Regions from separate parts of the Halomonas sp. B23F22_20 genome, predicted to be linked through region 4. Evidence: predicted binding sites of a transcription regulator. Region 4 holds the regulator's gene; each other region holds the start of a gene.

Region 1 (7,399 bases), on a different contig from region 4:
GCCGAGGCCGGCATCGACAACGTCGACACCGCCATCTCCTCGATGTCGATGACCTACGGCCACAGCCCCACCGAATCTTTGGTGGCCATCCTTCAAGGCACCGAACGCGACACTGGGCTCGACCTCGAGGCGCTGGAGGACATCGCCGCCTACTTCCGCGAGGTGCGCAAGAAATACGCCGCCTTCGAGGGCTCGCTCAAGGGCATCGACTCGCGCATCCTGGTGGCCCAGGTGCCGGGCGGCATGCTCACCAACATGGAGAACCAGCTCAAGGAGCAGGGCGCCGGCGACCGCCTCGACGAAGTGCTGGTGGAGATCCCGCGGGTGCGCGAGGACCTCGGCTACATCCCGCTGGTCACGCCGACCTCGCAGATCGTCGGCACCCAGGCGGTGATGAACGTGATGATGGGCGAACGCTACCAGTCGATCTCCAAGGAGGTCCAGGCGCTGCTCAAGGGCGAGTACGGCGCCGCGCCGACGGCCTACAACACCGAACTCCAGGCCCGCGTGCTGGAGGGCGGCGAGCCGATCACCTGCCGGCCCGCCGACAATCTCGCCCCGGAGATGGACCGGTTGTCCGCCGAGCTCCGCGAGAAGGCCCGGGCCGAGGGCATTCGCCTGGCCGAGGGCGAGCGCGAGATCGACGATGTCCTGACCTATGCGCTGTTCCCGCAGATCGGTCTGAAGTTCCTCAAGCATCGCGACGACCCTGAAGCCTTCGAGCCGGCGCCCCAGGCCCCGGACGCCCAGGCCCCCGCCCCGGTAGCGCCAGCCGGCGGCCCGGAGACCTATACCGTCACCGTCAACGGCAAGGCCTACGTGGTCGAGGTCGCCGAGGGTGGCGAGATCGAGCGTGTCCAGGAGCAGGGCAGTGCCGCCGCTTCAGCGGCGCCTGCGGCGCCGGCCGAATCCTCGGGCGATACCATTAGCGCGCCGCTCGCCGGCAACATCTTCAAAGTCTGCGTCAAGCCCGGTGACCGGGTGGTCGAGGGCGACGTGGTGATCATCCTCGAGGCCATGAAGATGGAGACCGAGGTGCGCGCGGCGAGCTCCGGCACCGTCTCGTCGGTCAAGGTCGGCGAAGGTGACAGCGTGGCCGTAGGCGACGCCCTGATCGTGCTCTGAGGACGTTGCCCATGATCGACAAGATTCTGACCCTGTGGACCGGCTCGGGACTCTACAACCTGAGCCCCGGCCAGGCGGTGATGCTGGCGGTGGGCCTGCTGCTGCTGTGGCTGGCCATTGCCAAGAAGTTCGAGCCGCTGCTGCTGGTGCCGATCGGCTTCGGCGGCATCCTGGCCAACATTCCCGAGGCCGGGCTGGCGCTGTCGGCTGCCGAGCAGGCCGCTCACCTGGCCGGCGCGGAGATGCTTCGGTCGCTGGCGGCCGCCCTGCAACTGGACCTGGCGCCCGGCGCCGGGGTCGAGGCCTGGCGCCATGCCGTCGGCGAGGCGCTGCACGGTGACACCGCCCCGGAACTGATCCGCGCCGCCAATGACGTCGCGCTGGGCGCCGGCTTCGCTCACGGCATGCTGTACCAGTTCTACAGCGTGGCCATCGCCTCGGGCATCGCGCCGCTGGTGATCTTCATGGGCGTGGGGGCGATGACCGACTTCGGCCCGCTGCTGGCTAACCCGCGGACCCTGTTCCTGGGCGCCGCCGCCCAGTTCGGCATCTTCGCCACCCTGCTCGGGGCGGTGGGCATGACCACGCTTGGCTGGATGGACTTCTCGCTCAACCAGGCCGCCGCCATCGGCATCATCGGCGGGGCCGATGGCCCCACCTCGATCTACGTGTCGAGCATCCTGGCGCCGGAGCTGCTGGGGGCCATTGCCGTGGCGTCCTACTCCTACATGGCGCTGGTACCGCTTATCCAGCCGCCGATCATGCGCGCCCTGACCACGCAGCGCGAGCGCGGGATCGCCATGACCCAGCTGCGCCCGGTGTCCAAGCGCGAGAAGATCGTCTTCCCGATCAGCCTGCTGATCCTGGTGGTGCTGTTCCTGCCGGACGCCGCGCCGCTGCTGGGGATGTTCTGCTTCGGCAATCTGATGCGCGAGTGCGGCGTGGTGGAACGGCTCTCCGACACCGCCCAGCATGCGCTGATCAATACCGTGACCATCTTCCTCGGGCTCTCGGTGGGCTCCAAGCTGATGGCCGATCGCTTCCTGGCCGTGGAAACCCTGGGGATCCTGGCGCTGGGCATGGTGGCCTTCGCCATCGGCACCGCCTGCGGGATCCTGATGGCCAAGCTGCTCAACGCCGTGAGCAAGATGCCGATCAACCCGCTGATCGGCTCCGCCGGGGTCTCGGCGGTGCCCATGGCGGCACGGGTGTCGAACAAGGTGGGGCTGGAGTCCAATCCCCATAACTTCCTCTTGATGCATGCCATGGGGCCCAACGTGGCCGGGGTGATCGGCTCGGCGGTGGCCGCCGGGGTGATGATCAAGTACCTGGGCTGAGCCGGCCTCGCCCTGTCACGCGCAACGGCGCCCTTCGGGGCGCCGTTCGTCTTTGTGGCCGCCATCTTCCTGTCACCTGCCGTCCCTAGCCTGAGCGCATCGGCGCCCCCGGGGCGTCTGGCGAGGAGAAGGCGGCATGATCGATATCGAGCGGGCCCTTTGTGACAAGGCCCCAAGGTTGGCGGCTCGGCCGCCGTGGCTGTTCGGGCCGCTGGTGGCGGGGCTGCGCCACCTGGTGCACGAGCGCGAGATCAATGATTTCCTGGAACGCCACGGCGAACTCGGCTGGTGCGAGTTCATCGATCGGGTGTTCGAGCATCTCGATGTCGGCTATACCCTGTCGTCGAGGGATCGCGAGCAGATTCCCGATACCGGACGTGTGGTCGTGGTCGCCAACCACCCGCTTGGGGCGCTGGACGGCCTGGCGCTGCTGCGCATGGTGGCCGAGGTGCGCCCGGACGTGAGTATCCTGGCCAACGACCTGCTGCTCCAGCTGGCGCCGCTGTCGGAGGTGCTGCTGCCGGTGGATAACCTGTCACGGCGCGGGCTGCGCCGCAGCCTCTCGCAGATGGTCGAGGCCCTTGAGGCGGAGCGGGCGGTGATCGTCTTTCCTGCCGGAGAGGTGTCCCGTGCTAGCCCGGCCGGGGTGCGCGACGGCAAGTGGCACTCCGGCTTCCTGCATGCCGCGCGGCGCACCAATGCGCCCTTGCTGCCGGTCCACGTCCGCGGGCGCAACTCCCCGCGCTTCTATGCCCTGACCTCGCTGCGCAGTGAATTGGGGCCGCTGCTGTTGCCCAGCGAGATGTTTCGCCAGCGTGGTCGGCACATCGCCTTGCGGGTCGGCGGGCCGATCCCGCTGGCGCGCTTCGACCGCGGAGACCTGGCCAATTCGGTCAAGCTCAAGCTGCTGCGCAAGCACGTCTACCGGCTGGGACGCGGGCGTCGCGGCGTGTTCGTCGGCGAGACCGGCATCGCGCGGCCAGAGCCGCGCCAACGCCTGCGTGAGGAGCTACGCGAGGCGGAGTCTCTGGGCGAAACCGCCGACGGTAAGCGTATCCTGCTGTTCGACAGCCGTCCGGACTCGGCGGTGATGCGTGAGATCGGCCGGCTGCGTGAAGTCGCCTTCCGCCGTGTCGGCGAGGGTAGCGGGGGCAAGCGCGATCTGGACGCGTTCGACGACTATTATCGCCACCTTGTGCTGTGGGACGACCGCGACCTGGAAATCGCCGGCGCCTATCGCCTCGGCGAGGTGGGGCGGATCCTCGATCGGCACGGCGTGACCGGGCTCTACGGCGCCACGATCTTTCACCTCGAGCAGGCGCCCTGGGAGGACTGGCGGCACGGGCTCGAACTGGGACGCAGCTTCGTCCAGCCGCGCTACTGGGGGCGGCGTAGTCTGGATTACCTGTGGGTCGGGCTGGGCGCCTACCTGCGCCGCCATCCCGAGGTGCGCTGGCTGTTCGGGCCGGTTACGCTGCCCAATCACCTGCCGCCGCTGGCCAAGGAGCTGCTGGTCAGCTACTACCGCCACTACCACGGGGACGCCGAGAGCCAAGTGCGGCCGCGCACGCCCTGGCGGATCTCCCGGGCGGGGCAGTTGGAGGCGGAGCGGTTGTTCCATGGTGACGATGCGCGGGAGGATTTCCAGCGCCTGCGACACGGCCTGCAGGCGCTGGGCGCTAGCGTGCCGGCCCTGTACAAGCAGTACGTGGAAGTCACCGAACCCGGTGGCACGCGCTTCCTGGCTTTCGGCGTGGACACCGCCTTCGGCTACTGCACCGATGGCCTGGTGGCGGTAGACCTGGCTAGGCTGAAGCCCGAGAAGCGGGCTCGCTATCTAGGTGCGTCGTCGGCGGCGGCCGGGTCAGGCGGCGTCGGAGTCGAGGCGCTCGAGCCGCCCCTTGAGCCGGCTGGTGAGCGCTGACAGGTCGCGGTCGAGATCCCGCGGCCAGCCCAGGGTCAGCACCACGCCGTCGGCGCCATAGTCGGCGGCGTCCACGGGAATGTCGTGTTCGGCGCACCAGGCACGGGCCTGGGCCTCGCCGGCGAAGTCGACCTTCAGGCGCAGCGGATCACGCTCGGTGACCTCGCTCCTTGGCAGGATTTCCAGCGCCTCGCTGACGGCCTGGCCGTAGGCGCGGGCCAGGCCGCCGGTGCCGAGCTTGGTGCCGCCGAAGTAGCGGATCACCACGCAGCCGATCTGGCCGATGCCGGCGCCTTCCAGTACCTGATACATGGGTCGACCGGCGGTGCCGCCGGGTTCGCCATCGTCGGAGAAGCCGATGGCCCGCTGTTCGCCGGGCGGGCCGGCGATGAAGGCGCTGCAGTGGTGACTGGCGTTCGGATGGGCGTGACGCGCGGCCGCCAGCAGGGCCTCGAAGGCGGCCACGTCCGGGGCGTGACAGACCCAGGCGATGAAGCGGCTCTTCTCGACTTCGATTTCGCTCTCGTGCCATGTCCCGGCAGGCAGGTCGGGGATGGGGTAGCGCATCAGGCGGCCAGGTCCGGTTGGCGCACCACGCCCATCACCAGGCCGAGCACCTGGATGTCGCTGTTCTTCAGGCAGATGGGCGGCATGGCCTCGTTGGCCGGCTGCAGGCGCACGCCGGACTTCTCGATGTAGAGCTTCTTCAGGGTGACCTCCTGGTCATTGATCATCACCACCGCGGTTTCGCCGTTCTCGGCGCTCTCGCGACGTTCGATGATGATCACATCTCCGTCGAAGATGTTGCAATCGATCATCGAGTCGCCGCAGACCCTCAGCGCGTAGGTGTTGCGCTTGACCATACGGCTTGGCACCTCGACGCTACCGGCGTCGATGCAGGCATCGATGGGCATGCCCGCGGCGACGCTGCCGAGCAGGGGAACTTCGACCAGGTCGTCGGCGTCGAGCGGTGCCCAGGCCTCGGCGATGGGCAGGTTGGGCTGGCGGAACAGGTACTGCGGTTCAAGGCGTGACATGGCGCGGTGTCCCTCGTCGGCAATGACTGTTGATACATACAGTACATGGCCAGCATAGCAGGCAACGGGCATCTGGCAAGGGGCGCGTTGCCGGCGAACATGCCGCAGGGCAAGCGCCGCGTGCTCTGCGGCCTCCCTCGACTGGCGATGAAAACCTTTTCCGTGTACAGTGCCGAGCCATATTTCCCATGCCCGGAGAGCGCCTTGAGCCTGCGCCTGCAAGCCCGACGGCTGGCCTGTGAGCGAGACGACCGCTGGCTGTTCCACGATCTCGATCTGGAGATCCGGGCCGGCGAGATCCTGCGCGTCGAGGGCCCCAACGGCAGCGGCAAGACGACCCTGCTCAAGATCCTTTCCGGCCAGCTGGCGGACTACGAGGGCGAGGTGCTGTGGAACGGCGCTTCGCTGCGTCGGGTGCGCCGCGATTTCCTCGCCAACCTGCTGTATCTGGGACATGCCCCGGGGGTGAAGGCGGCGCTGACGCCGCTGGAGAATCTCGCCTGGTATCAGGCGCTGGCCGGCCAGGAGGGTGACGGAGAGGGCGGCGGCGAAGCCGCGCGGCTGGCAGCGCTCGAGGCGGTAGGCCTGGCCGGCTTCGAGGACCTGCCTGTTGCCCAGCTCTCCGCGGGGCAGCAGCGCCGCGTGGCCCTGGCCCGGCTGGAGCTGACGCCGCGCCCGCTGTGGGTGCTCGACGAGCCTTTCACGGCCATCGACCGGGACGGCGTCGTCGCCCTGGAGGCGCGCCTGGCGGCGCACGCCGAGCGTGGCGGCAGCGTGCTGGTGACCACTCATCACGAGCTGCAGGCTTCCGGTAACCTGCGCCGTCTGCGGTTGGGCGAGGGAGGTCGTGGTGTCGAGCGCTGATCCGCGGCCCGCAGCACCGCCGCTGCCCCTGGCCGGGGAACCGGAAGGCGGCCTGATGGTCGCAGTTCGGGCGACCCTGCGCCGCGATCTGGTGCTGCGGCTGCGCGGGCGCGGTGAGGTGTGGAACCCGCTGGTGTTCTTCGCCCTGGTGATCACCCTGTTCCCGATCGGCATCTCGCCGGATCCGACGCTGCTGGCGACCATCGCGCCGGGTCTGCTGTGGGTGGCGGCGCTGCTGGCGGCGCTGCTGTCCCTGGACGGGGTGTTCCGCGGCGATTTCGAGGACGGCAGCCTGGAACAGCTGCTGCTTTCGCCCCAGCCGCTGCCGGCGCTGGCGCTGGCCAAGGTGGCGGTGCACTGGCTGCTCACCGGCCTGCCGCTGGCGCTGATGGCGCCGGTGCTGGGCATCATGCTGTCGCTGCCGATGGGCAGCTACGCGGTGCTGGCGCTGTCGCTGGCGCTGGGCAGCGCCAGCCTCAGCCTGATCGGCGCCATCGGCGCCGCGCTCACCGTGGGGCTGTCCCGTGGGGGCGTGCTGTTGTCGCTGCTGGTGCTGCCGCTCTATATTCCGGTGCTGATCTTTGGCGCCGGGGCCGTCCAGGCGGCGATCCAGGGCGGTGGTGTGGCGGCCCATCTGGCGATTCTCGGCGCCTTGCTGGCCGCGGCGCTGATCTTCGCGCCCTTCGCGATCGCGGCGGCGCTGCGCATCAGTCTCAACGGTTGAGGTAACGACACGGCATCATGTGGGCCTTCATTCACAAGCTCGGTTCCCCCAAGGGGTTCTACGCCATCAGCGCACGCTGGCTGCCGCCGTTCTGGGTGGCGGCGGTGGCGCTGATCCTGGGCGGCGGCGTCTGGGGGCTGGCCTTCGCCCCGGCCGACTACCAGCAGGGCAACAGCTTCCGCATCATCTACGTCCACGTACCGGCGGCCTTCCTGGCCCAGTCGATCTTCGTTGCCATGGCCGCGGCCGCCCTGGTGTTCATGGTCTGGAAGATCAAGCTCGCCGACATGGCGGCGGCGATGATGGCCCCGCTGGGCGCCGGCATGACCTTCGTGGCGCTGCTCTCCGGTGCCGTGTGGGGGGTGCCCACCTGGGGCACCTGGTGGCA
Region 2 (7,399 bases), on a different contig from region 4:
ACCCCATGATGGCGGGGTTCATGCTGTCTTCCAGCTTGCGCACCTGGCGTTCACTCTTTAGAATACTGGCGCCCGTTTGTCTGACGAACGGGCGCCGTGTATTTCGATAATCACCTCCTTGCTTCCCCTGGGGCGCGGTACGTTGTCTCCACTGGAAGCTGTCAAACCGCAAGGAGAATCCATGCGTCACTACGAAATCGTCTTCATGGTCCACCCGGACCAGAGCGAGCAGGTCCCGGCGATGGTCGAGCGCTACACCAGCGTCGTCACCGAGAACGGCGGTACCGTGCATCGTCTCGAGGATTGGGGTCGCCGTCACCTGGCTTACCCGATCAACAAGATCCACAAGGCTCACTACGTGCTGATGAACGTTGAGTGCCGCGGCGAGACCCTCGAGGAAATCGAGAACATCTTCCGCTTCAACGACGCCATCATCCGCAGCCTGGTTGTGCGCTGCAAGGAAGCCATCACCGAGGCTTCGCCGATGATGAAGCCGGCGGAAGACAAGCGCGCCCGTCGTGACGAAAAGCCGTCACGTCCCGCCCAGTCCGCCTAAGCCACACATCGCACGTCTAAGGAGTCTTCCCCATGGCACGTTTTTTCCGTCGCCGTAAGTTCTGCCGTTTCACCGCCGAGGGCGTGAAGCAGATCGATTACAAGGATCTGGACACCCTCAAGGCCTACATCACCGAGACCGGCAAGATCGTTCCCAGCCGCATCACCGGGACCAAGGCCCGTTACCAGCGCCAGCTGTCCACCGCCATCAAGCGGTCACGCTATCTGGCACTGCTGCCCTACACCGATAGCCACCAGTAAGACGCTGGCGTGATGCTGCCCGTTGCCCGCTGGATGATGCGCGGCACGCCCCAGTCGGTCATCGGGGCGGCCGCCGCCACCCTGGTGCCCTGGCTGTTCTGGCTGGGGGCCGCCATCGCCGGCCTGGTCGCCCTGCGTCGCGGCCTGTCGCCGGCGCTGCCGGTGATCGTCGCCGCCGCCGTGCCGGCGGGATGGTGGTGGACTCGAGGCGACGTCATCCCCTTGGCCTGCATCCTGCTGGTCACGCTGATGGCGGTGGTGCTGCGCGCCCGGCTGCGCTGGAGCGAGACGTTGATCGTCGGCGCTCTTGCCGGGGCGGCGATGATCCAGTTGGGGATCTTTCTGCCCCCGGGCGGGGCCGGCCCGCTGCTGGAACAGCTCCGCCAGAGCTCGCCCGAGATCGCCTCGATGCTCGACGAGTTCTCGCGACAGGGGCTCGCGACCGAACGGCTCGCCGAACTGCTGATCGGCGGCGTCACCGGACTGGTGGTGCTGCTGGCGGCAGTGGCCTGCCTGGCCTTGGCCAGAAGCTGGCAGGCGGGGCTATATAACCCGGGCGGCTTCCGCGAGGAATTCCACGCCCTGCGCCTGGCGCCGCGCGAGTTGCTGGTGCTGATGGCGATTCTCGCCATCGGGGCGGTGCTGGTGTTGCCCGGCCTGGGCCTGATGCTCTGGGTGCCGCTGCTGGTGGCTGGCATCGCGCTGGTACATGGTGTCATCGGATTGAAGGGAATGAACGGGCTGTGGCTGATCGCCTTCTATGTGTTGCTGATCACCACCTGGCCCATGATTCTCATCGTGCTGTTTGCGGCCCTGATCGACTCGTTCGCGGATTTTCGCGCACGGCTCGGCCGCAGCGACTGACAAGAGGTTTACGAGATGGAAGTCATTCTGCTCGACAAGATTGGCAAGCTGGGCGGTCTGGGTGACCAGGTCACCGTCAAGCCCGGTTATGGCCGCAACTACCTGGTGCCCTACGGTCTCGCCGTGCCGGCCACCAAGGACAACATCGAGGCCTTCGAGGCCCAGCGCTCCGAGCTCGAGGCCGAGGCCGCCGAGCGCAAGGCCGAGGCCGAGGCTCGCGCCGAACAGCTCAACGACATCGAGCTGTCGCTGGTCGCCAAGGCCGGTGACGAGGGCAAGCTGTTCGGTTCCATTGGTCCGCGTGACCTGGCCGACGCGATTTCCTCTGCCGGTATCGAAGTGGCCAAGAGCGAAGTCCGCATGCCGGAAGGTCCGATTCGCCAGACCGGCGAGTACGACATCGCGCTGCATCTGCACGCCGAAGTCGACGCGACCGTACGTGTGGTGGTCGTGGCCGAATAAGCCCGAGCCCATCAGCTGTCAGGGGCGCGAGGAGAAATCCTCGCGCCCCTTTTTGCTGCCCTGTCTTCCGGGCTTAGGCCTGGCGCTACCTTCGGGTAGAATGTGCCGGTCCATCCTTGCCCCTGCCAGCATGGGTGCCCGTTGATGGCGGTACAGGGACGTGTCGCCGACGGCCATCCGGCCGTCGCGAGCCCGTGCCATGCCAGCAGATTCACACCTTCTTGCCGGCGTGGCGTGGGTAATGATCGAAGAGATCAGGACGATCGTCTTTGATGGCCAGGTTAATAGCGGAGGTGCCTGTCACCATGAACGAACCCCTCGAGCTCGACCAGGAGACCGCGGCGCTGAAGGTGCCGCCGCATTCGCTGGAGGCCGAGCAATCGGTGCTCGGTGGGCTGATGCTCGACAACCAGGCTTGGGACAGCGTGGCCGACCGCCTGGTGGCGGGCGACTTCTATCGCTACGAACACCGGCTGATCTTCAACGTCATGACCGCGCTGGCCGAACAGGCCCAGCCGTTGGATGTGGTGACCCTCTCCGAGGCGCTCGAGGGCCGCGATCAGCTGGAAACCGTCGGCGGCCTGGCGACTCTGGCCGAGCTGGCCCGCAACACGCCGTCGGCGAGCAACATTCGCGCCTACGCCGACATCGTTCGCGAGCGGGCCACGCTGCGCAAGCTGATCCATGCCGCCAACCAGGTCGCCGAGAGCGCCTTCGCACCCCAGGGGCGGCCCGCCGACGAGCTGGTCAACGAGGCCGAGCGACTGGTGTTCCAGATCAGCGAGGAGCGCCCCAAGGAGGGCGGGCCCGTCGGCATGAGCGACCTGCTGGCCAAGGCGGTGGATCGCATCGACGAGATGTTCAACATGCAGGGTGAGATGACCGGGCTATCGACCGGCTTCCGCGATCTGGATGACATGACCTCTGGCCTTCAGCCCTCCGATCTGGTGATCGTCGCCGGGCGTCCCTCCATGGGCAAGACGACGTTCGCCATGAACCTGGTGGAGCATGCAGTGATCTCGAGCGACAAGCCGGTGATGGTGTTCTCCATGGAGATGCCCGGCGAGTCGATCATGCTGCGCATGCTCTCGTCGCTGGGGCGCATCGACCAGACCCGGGTGCGGACCGGCCAGCTCGAGGACGAGGACTGGCCGCGACTGACCTCGGCGGTCAACCTGCTCAAGGACAAGCAGCTGTTCATCGACGACACCGCGGCGCTGTCGCCCAACGAGATGCGCTCGCGTATCCGCCGGGTCGTGCGCGAGCACGGCAACCTGGCGCTGATCATGATCGACTACCTGCAGCTGATGCAGATCCCCGGTTTCTCCGAGAACCGCACCGGTGAGATCTCGGAGATCTCGCGCTCCCTGAAGGGCCTGGCCAAGGAGTTCGGCTGTCCGGTGGTGGCGCTGTCGCAGCTCAACCGCTCCCTCGAGCAGCGGCCCAACAAGCGCCCAGTGATGTCGGACCTGCGGGAATCCGGGGCCATCGAGCAGGACGCCGACCTGATCGGATTCGTCTATCGTGACGAGGTCTACAATCCGGATAACCCCGATAATCAGGGGCTGGCCGAATTCATCATCGGCAAGCAGCGTAACGGCCCTATCGGCACGGTGCACATGGCCTTCATCGGCAAGTACACCCGCTTCGAAGATCTGGCTCCGGACAGCTACGGCGAGGCCTTCGGCGAGTGACCCCTTGAGCGAGGCGGTCGGCACCGTATAATCCCACCCCCCTGAACAGCACACTGGAGGAGCACCATGGCAGGCGGATTTCGGCGCGGTAATCGGCGGCGCACCCCGAAACTCGAGGCGCGCGGCGAGTTGCAGTCCGCAGAGCGGGAAGGTCCGTTCAAGGAGTGGCTGGGCATGCCGGACCTCTATCGCTACCAACTGGTGGTAGATGGCGAGAGCTACAGCTATCAGACCGAGGACGCCGAGTTGCCGGTGGCGATCGGTGATCGCGTGGTGTTCCGCTACAAGGAAACCAAGGCCGGAAAATGGGTCGATCGAAACTCCTTGGGCAAGGCGATCGATCCCTCCGATTACCAGTAGGTCTCGAACGCAAGGAACCCTCGGGCCCCTTCATCGGTCATAGGGTCGACACGGATCGGTCATCCGAGTGTCATCGGGCGGCGTCAGGCTGTGCCCGATCCACCCAGTGATCCCAGATGGAGGGACCCATGGACTTCAATGACCTCAAGGCCTTCGTGGCCCAGCACGACAACTTCGAGATCCGCGTGATCGGCCATGCCGGCAGCCATTGCTACCAGGTCGAACTCGAGGACGTGGAAGGGCGCCGCCACATGCTGACTCGCAGCGGCAAGCCGATGCTGTTCCGCGCTCTCGACGACGTCTACATGGAACTCAAGCGGGCCGGCATTCATCGCGCCTATCTGGTCCAGCAGGTGCCGCATGATGAGGTGATCGGCCGCGACACCCACTATCGTGACCCTCTGGCCTCGCGTATGCCGCTGGTCTTCTAGGTATCGCCCGAGCCACTTCGTCTACATCCCCACGGCGGCCGTGTCCGCCTTCCCGGTCGCATCGGCGACCATTTCTCCCCTGTTTTCCTCTCTATCGGCGGACCGTGACTCCGCCGCCTGCATCAATGGCTCTCTGCGGCCCCTGAGCCGTAGCCTGCGCTGTGCGCGCCCCGGCCGTAGGCCGGTTCGGTGTCGAGTGTGTCGAGGAAGGCCTCGGCTTGTTCACGTAGCGCCGTTCGCCGGGCGTCGGACATGCGAGCCAGGTTGCCAAGGATAGGTTTCATGCGCGGATTATCGGCCAGGTGGCCTGTGTGGCGCTCGATGAAGCGCCAATAAAGGCTGTTGAGCGGGCAGGCTTTATCGCCGGTGGATTGCTTGGGGTCATAGCGGCAGTGATGACAGTGATCCGACATGCGGTTGAGGTACTTGCCTGAGGCACAGTAGGGCTTGGAGCCCATCAAGCCCCCATCGCCGTGCAGTACCATGCCCAGAGTATTGGGCAGTTCCACCCATTCGCAGGCGTCGGCATAGACCGCCAGGTACCAGTCGCACAGCGCCGCGGGGGCCACGTCGCACAGCAGCGCAAAATTACCGGTCACCATCAGCCGTTGGATGTGATGGGCGTAGGCGTTGTCGCGGGTCATCTCGATGGCCCGTTTCAAGCAGCGCAGATCCGTGTCACCGGTCCAGTAGAAATCGGGCAGGTCGCGGTACCCACCGAGGTAATTGGCGCGCTTGTAGGCTGGCATGCGCGTCCAGTAGAGGCCGCGTACATACTCTCTCCAGCCGAGGATCTGGCGAATGAACCCCTCCGCCGCGTTCAGCGGTGACTTGCCGTCCTGATAAGCCGCTTCCACGGCGGCGCATACCTCTTGGGGGGTGAGGAGCCCCAGATTCAGGGCGGCAGAAAGGCGCGAGTGGAACAGGAAGGGCTGGCCGTCGCTGATGGCGTCCTGATAGCGGCCGAAGTGGGGCAGCAGGTTGGCGATGAAGTGGCGCAGGTCGACCAGCGACTGACGGCGTGTCACCGGCCAATGGAACCCCTCGAGAGCGCCGAAATGGTCGCCGAAATGCTCGGCGACCAGGGCTAGCACTTCACGGGTGATGGCATCCCGCCGGTGACGTGGTGGCTCCGGCACCTCGAGATGCTCGGGCAGCGGCTCGCGGTTGTCGTGGTCGAAGTTCCAGCGGCCTCCAAGAGGTGCGTTCCCCTCCATCAGCAGGCCGGTGCGGCGGCGCATCTCGCGGTAGAAGCCCTCCAAGCGCAGCGTGCTGCGCCCCCTGGCCCAGTCGGCGAACGCGTCCGGCGTGACGTAGAAGCGATCGTCCTCCACGAGGCGCCAGGGCCGCGCGGCGTCACGACGCTCTTGCATCGCCTGCCACAGCCGCCACTCTCCGGGACGTGTGACACGAATCTCATCGCAGCCGTAGAGTGCGGCGAGGCGTTCGGTCTCACCGATCAGCGTCTGGACATTGTCGGGCGCATCCAGGGCACTGTAATGGACCCGCCAGCCCTTGGCTCGGAGCTCCCCGGCGAAATGGCGCATGGCGGCGAGGATCAGCGCGATCTTCTGCGGGTGATGGGGTACGTAGCGGCCTTCTTCGGCCACCTCGCACAGGGCGACGACGGCCCCATGAGGGGCATCGCGCAGGCTCGACAGACTGTGGCTGAGCTGGTCGCCGAGCACCAGGATCAGGGGACGCGACATGTTTCACCAAAAGCTATACAAATATTGTTGATAGTATAACTATATTCCGCGTGCTTGCCCGCAATGGTAGGCTAGGGGCTGGATCATCCGATTCAAGCCGATCACAGGGAAAGCGCGTCATGGCAGTCTTCAAGCACTCCTCCGATTCCGCACTGGTCGTCCCGGGCGAGGGCCGGCTTAGCCATGCCCCGCGGGGGCACCCTGCACTGCCCGAGGGCAAGGTGGGGGTAGTGCTGGCCAACCTCGGGACCCCGGATGCCACCGACTACTGGTCGATGCGGCGTTATCTTGGCGAGTTCCTCTCCGACCGGAGGGTGGTGGACTACCCGCGCTGGCTGTGGCAACCGCTGCTGCAGCTGATCATCCTGAGCAGGCGCCCCTTCATCTCGGGCAAGGCGTATCGCAGTATCTGGAATCAGGGGCTCGATGAGAGTCCTTTGCTGACTATCACCCGCGAACAGACCGCCAAGCTGGCGACGCGGCTTGAGTCGGCCTTCGGGGATCGGGTCGAAGTGGATTTCTGCATGCGCTACGGCAACCCTTCCACCGATAGCGTGCTGCGCCGGTTGCAGGCCCGGGGGTGCGAGCGGATCCTTTTTTTCCCGCTCTATCCCCAGTATGGCTCGCCGACGACCGCCACCGCCTGCGATCAGGCCTTCCGTACTCTGATGCGTCTCAAGTGGCAACCCTCGGTGCGCACCGTGCCCGCCTATTACCGCCACCCGGACTATCTCGAGGCGCTGGCCGCCTCTGTTCGGGAGGCCTATGCGAGCGCGGAGGTGGCCCCGGAGGTGCTGGTGGCCTCCTATCATGGCGTGCCCAAGCGCTTCCTGGACGAGGGCGATCCCTACTACTGCCACTGCCGTCAGACCACCCGCCTGCTGCAGGAGGCGCTGGGGCTGTCGGACACGGCCATCGAGACTACCTTCCAGTCGAAATTCGGGCCCGAGGAGTGGGTGGGGCCGGCCACTGTCGAGCGAGTCGCCGCACTGGCTCGGGAGGGGCGGCGACACATCGCGGTGATCTCGCCGGCCTTCGCCGCCGACTGCGTCGAGACCCTGGA
Region 3 (7,399 bases), on a different contig from region 4:
GAGCGTGAAGTGGTGATTCAGGAAACGGTGATGACTCGCACCGGGGTCGACCGGGTGCTGAAGTACGCCTTCGACCTGGCCCAGAGCCGCCCCCGGAAGAAGCTCACCTCGGCGACCAAGTCCAACGGCATCGCCATCACCATGCCCTGGTGGGACAAGCGCGTGGCGGCCATGGGCGAGCGCTACCCGCAGGTCGAGGTCGACAAGTTCCATATCGACATCCTGACCGCCAACTTCGTGCTCCACCCGGACTGGTTCGACGTGGTGGTGGCCAGCAACCTGTTCGGCGACATCCTCTCCGACCTGGGCCCGGCCTGTACCGGCACCATCGGCGTGGCCCCCTCGGCCAACATCAACCCCGAGGGCACTTTCCCGAGCCTGTTCGAGCCGGTCCACGGCAGCGCCCCGGACATCGCCGGACGCGGCATCGCCAACCCCATCGGCCAGATCTGGTCCGGTGCCATGATGCTCGAGCACCTGGGGCACCGCGAGGCGGGCGCGGCCATCCTCGCCGCCATCGAGGCGGTGCTCGCCGAGGGCGATGCCAAGACGCTCACGCCGGACCTCAAGGGCCGCGGTACCACCGAGGGCCTGGGCCGCGCCATTGCTGAACGTATCGAGGCCTGTGCCACGGAACACACAAGCCATCAGGGAAAATTCGAGTCACTTCGGACCTGAAAATCGGTCCTGGTGTTTACGAAGAGAGAAGAGATCAGGCGTCGCCTGCCGCTGCATCGGCGATGGCCATCGAAACAGGAAGCGGCCCTCCTGTCAGGAGGACCGCGCATTGCAACTGGCGTTTAGTTGGTATTGACCAGGGACTTGAGGTACTGGCCAACCTCAGAGTGATGCTGAATCGAAGACACCGGCAGGATCATCTCGGCCGGTCCCCAGGCAAAAACGTTCACAGGGGTATGGGTATGGGTGCCAGTGCCCCAGACGATGTTCTGTGCGGTCCCCAGGACACGCCCCAGCACATCACCACGGTCGTTATAGGGATAGAAGGCGTCGAAATCCTGAACGGCCGGGACCTCCTTGGCATCGAGATAGCTATGACCCGCCACATGATAGGGATTCGGCTTGTCGGCCAGGACAGCCACCGCCTGTTCCTCATCGATCTGAAAATCGCTGTTGGCATTGACCATTTCCATCAGACGCGCGGGGGTCTGCTCCCCCTCATCGAGCGCCCCGAAGTCGCGCAGCAGCGTCGAAAAGCTGGCCTTCTGCTGATAGAGCGAATCGAGGATCGAGAAATCGCCAAAGTTGAAGTTGGGAGCATAATCCTGCTCCGCGAAGGCAGGGCCCGGCTTCGCCTGCGGCTCTGGCAAGTTGGCCGAGGAGTAGCTGAATCCGAACGCGCCGGTTTCATGATCCGCGGTAACCAGAATTACGGTGTCATCGCGTCCTTTCGCCCAATCATAGACGCCCTGAATCGCCTCCTCGAACTTAACCATCTCGTTGAGCATGGTACCGGCATCGTTGGTATGGCCCGCCCAGTCGATCTGCCCTCCCTCGACCATCAGGAAGAAGCCATCGTCATCCTGCTCGAGCACGTTCAGGGCGGCCTGAGTCATCTCGCTCAAGGTCGGCTGCTGACGCCCGGGATCATCCTTGCTGTCACGATAGGCGATACCATCGGCCATGCCGGAATTGGCAAAAAGGCCCAATAGCTTCCCGTCATGGTGGTCGTCGAGCTGCGTGCGACTGAAAGCCAGACCATAGCCCTGTTCGGCGGCTTCGTCGAGCAGGTTACGCTCATCCTCGCGCTTGGAAACCGGGTCGAAGGCTCCCCCCATCAGATCGAAGACCTCGTTTCTAGCCTGATCGCCATCATTCACCGATTGCGGTACCCAGTGGCGGAGCCCGCCCGAGAGCATCACATCAGGCCCCACCTCGAGCATGTCCTCAGCGATGGCGTTCTCAAGCGAGCGATGGGGTTGATGAGCGGCGAAGGCGGCGGGTGTGGCATGGGTCAGGCGAGTATCCGAGACCAGACCGGTTGACTTGCCCTGGGACTGGGCCAGCTCGAGCACCGTCTCGACCGGATTGCCCTCGGCATCGATACCGATCACCTCGCTTCCGGAAAAGACCCCCGTTGCCAACTGAGTGGCGGAACAAGCGGAGTCCACCACGACGGCATCCCCTGGGTGAGTCAAAGAAAAGCCGACAACACCCTCCTTGGCCAATTGATAGAACGCCGTCGACTTGCCGCCATAGATGGAATCGGGAGCCTGATTCGCATAGGTCTCCAGCATACCGACCTGCTGTGGCCCCATACCGTCCCCGATCATCAGAATCACGTTCTTGATCTCGGCAGCACTAGCCGGTGCCGCTATACCCGCCAGCAATATGCTACCGCACAGCGCGCCTACTGCCGGTGTTTGCTTCATGCAGTATGTCATTGTTATTCCTTCTTGTTACTATATTTTCTGGGTGCACGGCGCACCCTCTTGCCTACTCGACTAGGCAGTCTCAAAGTCCGTCTTTCATCGATGTCAGCACCTTGGGGATGACGGTGTCTCCACCATCTAGTGCCATTGAGTAGCATGCATTATTTCAGATATATGACAACAACCATATTGATGAGACTTTAGCGGACGAATCCATTCCCTGGCGTTATTGCCGGCAGCACCGACAGAGACGCAAGAACCGTACCGGGACGGCTTGAGCATGAACCCGGCGCGTGGCTCAAGGTTTCTTGCACCCCGACCGGAACGGGGTTCGCTTGGATCAGGACCGTGACTCTCCCGAGTCCTCATTCGAATTTTGTATAAAACATACAAGCTTCTTCATCGACTTCTATGCGACCACGGGCTACCGAGTCTGTGCGCATGCATGAAACTTCGACATCTGAAGCGAACACCATGACAGGACCACGCAAATAGCGCATTCAGGCGACCGGTTATAGGTAGCGGTGGTGCATCAGCGTGACTCGTACCCGATAGGGTCGCCGATCTCGGCGCCGGTGACCGACGTTATCCTCGCACGGCCACGCCGAGGACAAGCGTACTGGAATGACGCCTGCGTAGTGGAGCCGGCAGGATGCCGAAGGGTTCTCCTACGACCGACTCTCCACCGACCGACATACCCCGTGTGGCACCCGGGAGGACTCCTTCTACTACAGCGGCTCCCGGGCATGTAGCGGCCAAGACAGTAATGGCTGGAGTATTCTGGACGTAAGAGTTCTCCCGCTCGCCGGCCTACCCCGAGGCGAAGGCAGACGGCGGTTCAAGCAACCAGCTTCGCCGCTATTCCGGCCACGTGCTCGCCCTGGAAGCGCGCCAGCTCGAGCTCCGTATCGCTGGGCTGGCGCGAGCCGTCACCGCCGGCAATGGTCGCGGCGCCGTAGGGCGAGCCGCCTTTGACCTCGGAGATGTCGAACTGAGCCTCGAGCCCGTAGCCGATCGGCACGATTACCATTCCGTGGTGGGCCAGGGTGGTCCAGGCGGTGAGGATGGTCGACTCGTTGCCGCCGCCGGTACCTGTGGAGGTGAAGACGCTGGCCACCTTGCCGCGCAGCGCGCCCTTGGCCCACAGGCCACCGGTCTGGTCGAGGAAGGTGCGCATCTGGCCCGACATGTTGCCGAAGCGGGTCGGCGTGCCGAAGATCACCGCGTCGTAGTCGGCCAGCTCCTGAGGGCTCGCCTCCGAGGTGTCGAAGGTCTGACCGCCCGCCTTGGTGAAGGCCGCCGCGTCCATGGTCTCGGGCACGCGCTTGATGTCGACCTCGACGCCGGCCACCCGGCCGGCGCCTTCGGCAACGGCTCGGGCTAGGGTGTCGATATGGCCGTACATGGAGTGATAGAGCACCAGTACCTTGGTCATGAATCCCGCCTCCTGTCGATGGATGACGAGATTCAGTCTAGCCGCCGTCGCGCCGGGCACAGGCGAAGCCTTTCGACGCCGGCATGCGATCCCATCGAACGGTCAGGCACGTGCCCAGGCGCCGGCGATGATCCGCACCCGATCGTCCGACAGGTTATCGAGCAAGTTGCGTCCCATGGCCGCGAAATCATCGCCGAAGATCAGCGCCGGGCCCGGCAAGGGCGCCGATGCTGAGCGTTCTTTGCCCTTCCCCTGTCCTTCCACCTGCCGACGCCGCCAGGCCAGCGCCGAGGCGCTGACGTCGTCCACCTCGTGGGCGACGAACCCCGCCTCGGCAAGCGCGGCCTCGAGGACCTCCCGGCGGATCAGGTGACTATGCGTGACCTCCCGAGCCCACGGCACCGGCAGCGAGAGCGGCGCCGGGTTGTCCCCGGCGACCACCTCATGGAGCAGCACGCGCCCCCCAGGCACCAGCAGGCGACGCCACTCGGCGAGCACCGTCGCCGGATCGGGCATGTTCATCAGGGCATGCTGGCACCAGACCACATCCACGCTCGCCGTCAGCAGCGGCAGCCGAGCGGCGTCCGCACACAGGAAGCGTGTCCGATCCGCCAGCCCGGTGGCCTGGCTCAACCACTCGGCCACCGCGACGAAGGCCGCGGTGATGTCCACTCCGAGCGCCTCGACACCACACTCGTGGGCCAGCAGCCGGCTGGCGCCTCCGGTGCCGCAGCCGACGTCCAGCAGTCGCTGTCCGGCGGCGAGAGCACCGCGCCGTGCCAGGTCGCGACTGGCCCGGCGTCCGCCCAGGTGAAGCTGGTCGATGCCGGCGACCTCGTCCGGCGAAAGCCGCTCCGGGTCCCGGCCAGCGGCCCGGAACGCCGCCCGCAGTCGGGCCGTCAGCGGCTCGCCATCTTGCCGGGCGAGGGCATCGTAGTGGCCATCGAGATGCGGCATGCTATCCATTACGGGGATCTCCCTGAATATCCAGGCGTTCCAGCCTAGCGGCTTTGCGGCCGCCGCCCTATCCTGCCATGGTCGTCCCGACACGGAGGTCACGATGCCACGCACCCTGCTTCCCCTGGCCCTGCTCGCCCTGGGCCTGTCCGCCTGTACCGGCATTCCCGAGGGCACCCGAGCCGTCGATGACTTCGATGCCGAGCGTTATCTGGGCCGCTGGTACGAGATCGCGCGACTGGATCATTCCTTCGAGGAGGGCCTGGACTGCGTCACCGCCGACTACGCCCGACGCGACGACGGCGGCATCCGGGTGATCAATCGCGGCGTCGACCTGGACGCCGGCGAGGTCGATGTCGCCGAGGGCCGGGCCTATCCACTCGACGATCCGCGCCTCGGTCGCCTCAAGGTCAGCTTCTTCGGTCCCTTCTATGCTGGCTACAACGTGCTGGTACTGGCCGACGACTATGACTGGGCGCTAGTGTCAGGCCCGGACCGCGACTATCTGTGGATCCTCTCGCGCCGCCCCGAACTCGCTCCGGACACCTACCGCGCGCTGGTCGACCGCGCCGCGGCGCTGGACTTCCCAGTCGACGAGCTGATCGAGGTGGAACAGGGCGACGCCTGCACGCCCTGGCGTCGCAACGGCTCGGCGGAGCCACTCGACGCACCGAGCGAGCGCTGAGCAACCCCAGAGACACGAAAGAATGTACAACATACGTATGTCGTAGTTACACATACGCATGGTTCACGTCATCCTCATGCACGCACTCCCGAACAACAAACGTGCATTCACATGAGGTGACATATGACGATAGGACGCCGTCAATTCCTGGCTGGGACCGCCGCCCTGACCGCCGTGGCGAGCTCGCCTTCACTGTTCGCTGGCGCCGAGGCGCCAGCGCGCTATCCCAACGACTGCTGGCAAGTGCTCGACGAGCGCTTCGAGCGCTACATGCTGTTCAACTCGCCGCTGCAGCGAGTATGGAGCGGCGGACTCTGGCTCGAGGGACCGGCCTGGAACGCCGTGGGTCGCTACGCGGTGTTCAGCGACATTCCCCGCGCCCGCCAGATGCGCTGGGACGAAGCCAGCAACACGGTCAGCGTAATGCGCCACGAGGTCGGCCACTCCAACGGCAACGCCTTCGACGACCGAGGACGCCTGATCGCCTGCGAGCACTCGCCCGCCAGGGTAGTACGCTACGAGTGGGACGGCAGCGTGAGCGTGCTGGCCGACGGCTGGCAGAACAAGCGCCTCAACGCGCCCAACGACCTGGTTACCCTGCCCGGCGGTGGGATCATCTTCACCGACCCCGGCTACGGCGCCCACGTGGATTACGAGGGCCATCGCCGCGAGCTGGAAATCGAGCCGGCGGTCTATTACGTCGACGACACCATGGACGAGCCGCTGCGCCTGACCACTACGCCCTACAAGCCGAACGGCATCGCCCTGAGCCCCGATCGGCGCACGCTCTACGTCACCGACACTGCGCCGTCTCACTATCCCGATCAGCCCCCTGCCATCTTCCGTTTCAAGCTCTCGGAGGACGGCAAGCAGGTCTCGGAGGGCACTCGCCTGGTGGAAGGCCAGGACGAAGGCTACGACGGTATGGCCGTGGACGAGGACGGCAACCTCTGGGTTGGCACCTCGGGCGGCGAGGGCAAGGACGGCGTCAGCATCTTCACCGCCGAGGGCGAGCGCATCGGCCGCATCCTGCTACCCGAGGTGTGCGCCAACGTGTGCTTCACCGGCGAGGGCCGCAATCGGCTGCTGATGACCGCCAGCCGCTCCATCTACACCCTTTACACCGGGGCCCGCGGCGTCTGATCGCAGAACGCCCCACTCCGGCGCGCGATCGCGACGCGTCGACCCGCGCCGCTCGGCCCATATGGCCGAGCGGCGGCGTTTCCTTTCGGCTTTTCACACACGCACCGGCCATTTTCATTAAATCGACAGGTTCCCTTGAGCCGGCCCCGGGCAGGGCCGAAGGTAGGTCGCATCCCGAAAAAAGCCACAACACGAGGATCCCCATGCTGCCCCCGACCCGCCATCGCCGTTGCCGAGGTAAGCACCATGCTCAGTGAATGGCTGGAGGCCAGTCTCGACGGCCGATCTCTCGCTACGAAGGATGGCTCTCTGGCCGGAGGACGCTACCGCATCGAGGGTGCAGGCCTGCTGGAGCTCACTCCCACGGCAGCGTCGGAGACGGCACCGGCGCTGATTCTTTCGGTGGGGGTTCACGGCAACGAGACCGCCCCCATCGAGCTGCTCGGGGAACTCCTGGCTCGCCTGGAGGCCGGCCTGCTGCGGCTGGCCACCCCTACACTGGTGATCCTCGGTAACCTCGAGGCCATCCGCGCCGGCTCCCGCTACGTCGACACCAATCTCAACCGGCTGTTTCGTCGCGGCCTCGACGCCGCTGGCATGGAGCCGGATCGCGCGCGGGCGCTGATGTCCGCGGTAGACGCCTTCTACGCGCGCCATGCGGATCGCCCCCGGCTTCACTATGACCTGCACACCGCGATCCGCGACAGCCAGTACCCACGCTTCGCGGTCGATCCCTACGCCGAAACGGTCACCCCGGCCGCACAATGGCGCTGGCTGGCCGGCGCCGAT
Region 4 (7,399 bases):
CCAGCGCCTGGGCCTGGCGGTCATCGACGAGCAGCATCGCTTTGGCGTCCATCAGCGCCTGGCGCTGCGCGAGAAGGGCGAAGCCGGTGGCCTGACGCCTCACCAGCTGGTGATGACCGCCACGCCCATTCCTCGCACCCTGGCGATGAGCGCCTACGCCGACCTGGACGTCTCGGTGATCGACGAACTGCCTCCCGGGCGCACCCCGGTGAAGACCGTGGTCGTGCCTGACGAGCGCCGCCCCGAGGTGGTGGCACGGATTCGTCATGCCTGCGCCGAGGGCCGCCAGGCCTACTGGGTGTGTACCCTGATCGAGGAGTCGGAGGCGCTGCAGTGCCAGGCCGCCGAAGCCACGCGAGACGAGCTGGTGGAGACGCTGCCGGAGCTGGCCATCGGCCTGGTCCACGGGCGCATGAAGGCCGCCGAGAAGGCCGAGGTCATGGCCGAATTCAAGGCCGGCGAGCTGGACCTGCTGGTGGCCACCACAGTGATTGAGGTCGGCGTCGACGTGCCCAACGCCAGTTTGATGATCATCGAGAATCCCGAACGACTGGGGCTCTCCCAGCTTCACCAGCTGCGCGGTCGGGTCGGCCGCGGCGCCACCGAGAGTTTCTGTGTGCTGCTCTATCACCCGCCGCTGTCGGATCACTCGCGTAAGCGACTGACGGTGATGCGCGAGACCACCGACGGCTTTCGCATCGCCGAGCAGGACCTGGAGATCCGCGGTCCCGGCGAGGTGCTGGGCACCCGCCAGACGGGCCTAGCGCAGATGAAGATCGCCGACCTGGAGCGCGACGCCGACCTGCTGCCGCGAGTCTCGCCGCTGGCCGAGTCGCTGCTGGCCGAGCACCCCGAGGCCAGCCGGCCGCTGATTCGCCGCTGGCTGGGCGAGGAAGCCGGGCGTTATGGGCAGGTCTGAAAGCTGGAAGCTGGAAGCTGGAAGCTGGAAGCTGGAAGCTGGAAGCTGGAAGCTGGAAGACAGCATGAACCCCGCCATTATCGGGTCAAGGGTTTTCTTCCAGCTTCAAGCTTATGACTTCAAGCTCCGGGCGAAGCCCAGCCCTTCCAGGCGCGAAGCGTCGCTCTTCAAGCTTTACAAGTGCCTGAGCAGCCCCTGCAGCCGTTCGAGATCCTTGGCATCGCCGACCAATCGCACATGGCCGGCCATCATGCCGTCGAGGAAGGCCTTCTGGGTGGGTTTCCTGAGCACCCGTACCGCGCTGTCCACGTCATCGAAACGCAGCTCCAGGTCGAGATCCACCGGTAGCCCGGTCCCGGTCTCGATGCCGCGGGGAGACATTCGATAGTAACGAGCAATGCGAAGATCTTCGGTGCCGATGCCCCAATCGAGGCCTCGCAGATCGGCCAGGCGCTCGCGAAACGCGGCCTTGCGCTTCAAGGCACGCTTGAGCATAACGCCCAGTACCCAGAGCATCAGGCGTAGCTTCATGACGGCTCCGTCAATGGGGATAAGGTAAGAGAGGGAATCGCGGCCCGCCAAGCGGGCCGCGTCGCGTCTCAGGCGGGGTCTGAAAAGCCGGCGGACCTTGCCTACTTGGAGACGGCGTCCTTGAGCCCCTTGCCCGGCTTGAAGGCCACGGTCTTGCTGGCCGGGATGGTCAGGGGTTGGCCGGTCTGGGGGTTCTTGCCGGTGCGGGCGGCACGCTCGCGCACGGTGAAGGTACCGAAACCGATCAGCGACACGTCCTTGCCGCCAGACACGCTGCCGGTGATCTCATCGAGAATGACGTTCAGCACCTGGCTGGCCTTGTCCTTGGAAAGATCGGCACGCTCGGCGATCGCCGCGGCGAGTTCAGGTTTGCGCATACAGCCCTCCTGGTTTGACATCCTGCCGATGATCCCATCGGCCACATTGTTGTACGCAGTGATTCTGGGTGTTGCCCCACTCGCATGCGGCCCGGTCGAGCATGGTTTCCGGCTCGCCCGAGGGAGCGGCATGCGAATGACGCCGTGATGCAACGCTGCTGCCTCGCCGGGAACCGGGGGCGCCGTCGTTGACGTCACTAGCCTAGCAATGGCGGTGCAGCCCGCGCCAGTTCGACTTTCCGACGTACACAGGCGCCTGTCAACGCAAATCCTATCAAACGTCCGTCTTCATCTTCGGCCAGAGCGCTCAGATCCCGGCCTTCGCCCTCGACCCGCCAGCGAGCGGGCCTCCCGGTGGGCGGCAGCGACACTACCGGCAGCAGCGGCGTCTTGACCAGCACCGGCCAGGGCCCATAGCGCACCGCGGTGGGCGAGCCGGCGAGCGTGGCGGCCAACGCCTTGGCACCGGCCTGCAGCGGCTGGACGTACATGGCATTGATACCCTCCACGCAGGCCACGTCACCCAGGGCATGGATGCTCGGTGCCGAGGTCGCCAGATAGCGGTCCGTGCAGATGCCTTCCGGCCCCACCTCGAGCCCGGCCGCTTCGGCCAGTTGCGTGCGCGGGCGCAGGCCGGTGGCTACCAACACCAGGTCGGCCTCGAGCGTCGTGCCGTCATTCAGCCCCAGTCCCACTCGACTCCCGTTCTCATGCAGCTTCTCGACCAGGCGTCCGGTATGCAACACGATGCCGGCCTCGACAAAAGCCTCGCCAAGGGCATGTCCCAGCGGCTCGGGCAGCAGCCTCGGCAGCGGCGCCGCCTCCGGCGCAATCAGCTCAACCCGGTGGCCCCCGGCGGCCAGGTCGTTGGCGAACTCGCAGCCCACCAGGCCGATGCCGACGATGGCCACCCGGGCCGGCCGACCCAGCGCCGCCAGGGCGGTGTGGAAGGCACGGTAGTCGTCGAGATCGTTGATGGTATGGACTCGGCCGGCCAGCGCCTCCGGAATAGCGAAGGGCGGCTCAGGCACGGCGCCGGTCGCCAGCACCAGCTCACCGTAGGGCAGTCGCTCGGCGCCGATGGCGAGCGTACGCTCGGCGGGGTCTATGCCTGCTACGCGGGTATGGGTGCGCATCACCAGGGCTAGCTGCTCCGCCGCCTCCAGAGCACTGCGAGCCGCCAAACGCTCTGGAGGCAGACGCTTGGCGAAGCCGGTGGAGAGCAGCGGCTTGGAGTAGTCGTCGCCGCCGTCGGCGGTGATCAGGGTGATGGCACGCTCGGGCTGTCGGGCCCGAACCTGGCGCGCCAGGCCCAGCCCGGCCATGCCGGAGCCGATGATGGTCAGGGGTGCAGTCATGGAGTCCTCGCTGCGGGAGCGCTTGGGGTGGCCGGTCGGCGCGCCATGGTACACTAGCCGCCCTTTGGATTGGATGCGGAGCACGACGTGAAGCACGGCCCGGCCCTCGCCCCACGATGGCGTCCCCTGGCGGCGGCCCGACCGGCCATGAGCGCGGACTGGTGGCACTGGGTTGCCTCTCGCGACTCGCTGACCCAGCGACTGATCGAGGCAGGCGCCCCACGCCACTTCCGGGTCTGCCTGCTCGATCAGCGCCTGGGCCGGCCGCGACGCGACGAAGCCTTGGCACTGCGGATATCGCCCAGCCGACAAGTCTGGCTACGTGAGGTGGCGCTGTGTCTCGACGACCGCCCCTGGGTGGTCGCCCGCTCGGTGGCCCCGCTGCGGAGCCTCCGCGGCCAGCGGCTCGAGCGCCTGGGCGAGCGTTCACTGGGGCACTGGCTGTTCCGCCAGCCAGGCCTGGAGCGAGGCCCCATCGAGGTCAGCGCCGACCCGGCCCCCTTTCGAACATCGCCAGGCCCCTGGGGCCGCCGCTCGGTGCTGCGTCATGGCCACTTCGCGGTGCTGGTCCAGGAGTTCTTCCTCGACGACATGGCGGATGACCTGGCGCTTCCGGCACGGTAGGCTGCTCCAGGAGCCTGTCGGACTTAACGCTGATCTGCTACGAAGCCCGGGCTGTCGGCCACATTCATTCGATCTGATTCGTTGAATAGCGGGCTATTCGCTTCATCAGATCGATAAACTTGTCGCGAAATCCATGATTCTCGCGACGATCGATCAAATCCGACAGGCTCCCAGGCATCGACTGAAACCCGTGTCGTCCGACCCGACCCATCGAGAAGAGACCCGAATGGAACGTTCGCTGATGCGCCCCAGGGGGCTGGCCCGGCTGCCCGATTTCCTGCACCTGACCCGGCTCGACCGCCCCATCGGCACCTGGCTGCTGATGTGGCCGACACTATGGGCCCTCTGGGTGGCCGCCGAGGGGATTCCCGAGCGACGGCTGCTGCTGATCTTCGTCGCCGGCGTCTATCTGATGCGCGCCGCGGGCTGCGTGGTCAACGACTACGCCGACCGCCACTTCGACGGCCATGTCAAACGCACCAAGGACCGCCCCCTGGCCACCGGGCGCATCAGCGAGGGCGAAGCCAAGGCGCTGTTCGTGTCCCTGGTGCTGGCAGCCTTCGCGCTGGTGTGGTTCACCAACCCCTTCACCGTGATGCTCTCGGTGGGCGGCATCATCCTGGCCTTCGTCTACCCCTTCATGAAGCGCTATACCCACCTGCCCCAGGTGGTACTGGGGGCGGCCTTTTCATGGGCGATCCCCATGGCCTTTGGCGCGGTGCTCGGTCATCTGCCTCTCGAGGCGTGGCTGCTGTTCGCCGCCAACGTGCTGTGGACCGTGGCCTATGACACCGAGTACGCCATGGTCGACCGCGACGACGACTTGCGCATCGGCATAAAGTCCACCGCGGTGCTGTTCGGCCGCGCCGACAAGCTGATCATCGGCCTGCTGCAGCTGGCGACCCTCGCCCTGCTGGCCTGGGCCGGGCAGCGGCTCGAACTGGGCGGTTTCTTCTGGCTGGGGCTCGCCGCCATGGCGGCCACCTTCGTCCACCAGCAGCGACTGATCCGCCATCGAGAACGCGAGCGCTGCTTCCAGGCCTTCCTCAACAACCACTGGTCGGGACTGCTGCTATTCGCCGGTATCGCGCTCTCGCTATGGCCCGGTATGGGCGCCTGACAGACGACGGCTGTCACGGTATTGTCACAAGGACATGCTGTCATCGTCACCAACCTGTCATTGACCTTGACCATGAGGCCCCGGGATGACCGCCAAGACCGTACTGATCGTCGATGATGAGGCGCCGATCCGCGAAATGATCGCCGTGGCGCTGGAGATGGCCGACTATCGCGTCCTCGAGGCGGACAATGCCCAGGCCGCCCATGCCATCGTCGTCGACCACCAACCCGACCTGGTGCTGCTGGACTGGATGATGCCCGGCACCAGCGGTATCGAGCTCGCCCGCCGGCTCAAGCGCGAGGAGAGCACCGCCGAGCTTCCGATCATCATGCTCACCGCCAAGGGCGAGGAGGACAACAAGATCCAGGGGCTGGAATCGGGAGCCGACGACTACATCACCAAGCCTTTCTCCCCGCGGGAGCTGGTGGCCCGCCTGAAGGCGGTGCTGCGCCGGGCCACTCCGCGAGGCGTCGAGGAGCCGGTGGAAGTCGAGGGGCTGATGCTCGACCCGGTGAGCCACCGCGTCAGCATCGACGGCCATTCCCTGGAGATCGGCCCCACCGAGTATCGGCTGCTGCAGTTCTTCATGACCCATCAGGAACGCGCCTACACCCGCGGCCAGTTGCTCGACCAGGTATGGGGCGGCAACGTCTACGTCGAGGAGCGCACGGTGGACGTACATATTCGCCGCCTGCGCAAGGCCCTGGGCGAACCGCACCAGCAGCTGATCCAGACCGTGCGCGGTACCGGCTACCGCTTCTCCACCAAGGGCTGACGTGGGCCGGCTGTGGCGACGCGAACTGTGGCGGCTGGGGGCCCTGGTGGCCGCCGGCGCCCTGGTCGGCTGGCCCTTCGCCCTGATCGGCGTCGGCATCGCCGTGGGGCTGGGCCTGTATCTTTTCTATCATCTGCGCCAGCTGCACGCCCTGCAGGAATGGCTGACCCACCATCCCCATGACGAGCCCCCTGCAGCATCCGGACTGTGGGGCGAACTGTTCGACAGGCTATACCGCTACCAGAAAGGCCAGCGCATCACCCAGCGGCGCCTGCGCGATACCCTGCGGCGCATCCAGGAGTCTTCCGAGGCCATGCGCGACAGCGTGGTGATGCTCGACCGCCACGGCGACATGGAGTGGTGGAACAGCGCCGCCGAGCGCATGCTGGGCCTGCAACCGGCTCACGACCGAGGCCAGCACATCACCAACCTGCTGCGCGACCCGCGCTTCGTCGACTACTTCCACGCCCGGGCCTACCGCGAGCCGCTGACGCTGTCGTCGCCGATCGACGAGAACATGATCCTGCAGTTTCAGATCACCCTGTACGGCGACGACGAGCGGCTACTGATGGCCCGCGACATCACCCGCCTTCACCGACTCGAGCAGATGCGCCGCGACTTCGTGGCCAACGTCTCCCACGAGCTGCGCACCCCGCTCACCGTGCTGGCAGGCTACCTCGAGACTTACGGCGACATGGCCGAGCTGCTGCCCGATCGGCTCGCCCGGGGCATCGGACAGATGCAGAGCCAGACCCAGCGCATGCAGAACCTGGTCAACGACCTGCTGCTGCTGTCGCGCCTGGAGAATGACCGGGGCGGCCAGGACGACGTTCGTCTCGACCCGGCCAGCCTGCTCGAGGCAGTGCGCCGCGACGCCGAGGTGCTGTCCGACGGTCGGCACCGGTTCGAGGTCGAGGTCGAGGAGCCCCGCGGCTTGCTCGGCTCAGAGAAGGAACTGCACAGCGCCGTTTCCAACCTGGCCTTCAACGCCGTGCGCTACGCCGGCGAGGACAGCCGCATCGTACTACGCTGGCGCCCCTGGCAGGGCGGCGCCTGCCTGGAGGTGGAAGACGACGGCGAAGGCATCGATCCGCTGCACATCCCGCGGCTGACCGAGCGTTTCTACCGCGTCGACAAGGGCCGCAGCACCGCCACCGGCGGCACCGGCCTGGGGCTGGCGATCGTCAAGCATGTGCTGCTGCGACACGGCGCCCGACTGGAGATCGACTCGCGTCTCGGCGAGGGCGCGACCTTCCGCTGCATCTTCCCCGCCGAGCGCCTGACCGCAGCCACTGCTGCGGGGGAGGAGTCGACTTTGGGCCTGCCCCGATCCGGCAACGCTCGCTGATTCGGCGCTCGCTTCCGCGCAACTATCCACAACCCAAAGCGCACGACGGCTGTGGATAAGCCGAGGCCACACCGCCCTCCAGCCTTCACCGTACCGGCGGCGTCGCCTTGCCGGCACTTGGCGCCAGCGCACGATAGTGGCTGTCCCACATCAGCACCGCCCCGGCCACCGCGCCGGGCAGCAGGAACAGGTTGGCCAGCGGCAGCCAGGTGATCAGCATCACCCAAGCGCCGTAGGTGAGCGTCGGCCAGCGCCGCGCCGCGAGCCGGCGGCGCATGTCGGTGAAGGTCACCTTATTGTTGTCCATCGGGTAGTCGAGGTAGGTGACCGCCACCATCCACGCCGAG

What was found. Region 4 encodes PhoB, which activates phosphate uptake and scavenging genes when phosphate is short. Its sites were predicted from a motif close to TGTCATANNNNTGTCANA; they were not measured.
Region 1: the regulator PhoB is predicted to act here: its motif matches at 2,522-2,539, upstream of olsF (bifunctional ornithine lipid synthase OlsF).
Region 2: the regulator PhoB is predicted to act here: its motif matches at 4,254-4,271, upstream of ACGTN6_RS05095 (DUF6482 family protein).
Region 3: the regulator PhoB is predicted to act here: its motif matches at 2,553-2,570, upstream of ACGTN6_RS10230 (alkaline phosphatase).

The regions. Positions count from the first base shown of each region.
Region 1 covers NZ_JBIEKH010000020.1:17,329-24,727, forward strand. Annotated here, with positions in the region: gene oadA (sodium-extruding oxaloacetate decarboxylase subunit alpha) at 1-1,125, shown strand, start outside; gene ACGTN6_RS16050 (sodium ion-translocating decarboxylase subunit beta) at 1,140-2,462, shown strand; gene olsF (bifunctional ornithine lipid synthase OlsF) at 2,599-4,386, shown strand; gene ACGTN6_RS16060 (IMPACT family protein) at 4,327-4,953, opposite strand; gene lexA (transcriptional repressor LexA) at 4,953-5,423, opposite strand; gene ccmA (cytochrome c biogenesis heme-transporting ATPase CcmA) at 5,628-6,287, shown strand; gene ccmB (heme exporter protein CcmB) at 6,343-7,011, shown strand; gene ACGTN6_RS16080 (heme ABC transporter permease) at 7,029-7,399, shown strand, end outside.
Region 2 covers NZ_JBIEKH010000005.1:73,608-81,006, forward strand. Annotated here, with positions in the region: gene rpsF (30S ribosomal protein S6) at 182-556, shown strand; gene rpsR (30S ribosomal protein S18) at 589-816, shown strand; gene ACGTN6_RS05075 (hypothetical protein) at 829-1,680, shown strand; gene rplI (50S ribosomal protein L9) at 1,696-2,142, shown strand; gene dnaB (replicative DNA helicase) at 2,448-3,836, shown strand; gene ACGTN6_RS05090 (hypothetical protein) at 3,903-4,196, shown strand; gene ACGTN6_RS05095 (DUF6482 family protein) at 4,325-4,627, shown strand; gene ACGTN6_RS05100 (cryptochrome/photolyase family protein) at 4,750-6,336, opposite strand; gene hemH (ferrochelatase) at 6,456-7,399, shown strand, end outside.
Region 3 covers NZ_JBIEKH010000010.1:101,776-109,174, reverse strand. Annotated here, with positions in the region: gene ACGTN6_RS10235 (tartrate dehydrogenase) at 1-678, shown strand, start outside; gene ACGTN6_RS10230 (alkaline phosphatase) at 801-2,390, opposite strand; gene wrbA (NAD(P)H:quinone oxidoreductase) at 3,229-3,825, opposite strand; gene ACGTN6_RS10220 (class I SAM-dependent methyltransferase) at 3,928-4,791, opposite strand; gene ACGTN6_RS10215 (lipocalin family protein) at 4,886-5,467, shown strand; gene ACGTN6_RS10210 (SMP-30/gluconolactonase/LRE family protein) at 5,591-6,610, shown strand; gene ACGTN6_RS10205 (succinylglutamate desuccinylase) at 6,857-7,399, shown strand, end outside.
Region 4 covers NZ_JBIEKH010000004.1:66,148-73,546, reverse strand. Annotated here, with positions in the region: gene recG (ATP-dependent DNA helicase RecG) at 1-919, shown strand, start outside; gene ACGTN6_RS03900 (hypothetical protein) at 1,094-1,450, opposite strand; gene ACGTN6_RS03895 (HU family DNA-binding protein) at 1,552-1,827, opposite strand; gene ACGTN6_RS03890 (FAD-dependent oxidoreductase) at 2,025-3,185, opposite strand; gene ACGTN6_RS03885 (chorismate--pyruvate lyase family protein) at 3,333-3,809, shown strand; gene ubiA (4-hydroxybenzoate octaprenyltransferase) at 4,036-4,929, shown strand; gene phoB (phosphate regulon transcriptional regulator PhoB) at 5,015-5,704, shown strand; gene phoR (phosphate regulon sensor histidine kinase PhoR) at 5,706-7,052, shown strand; gene cysZ (sulfate transporter CysZ) at 7,138-7,399, opposite strand, start outside.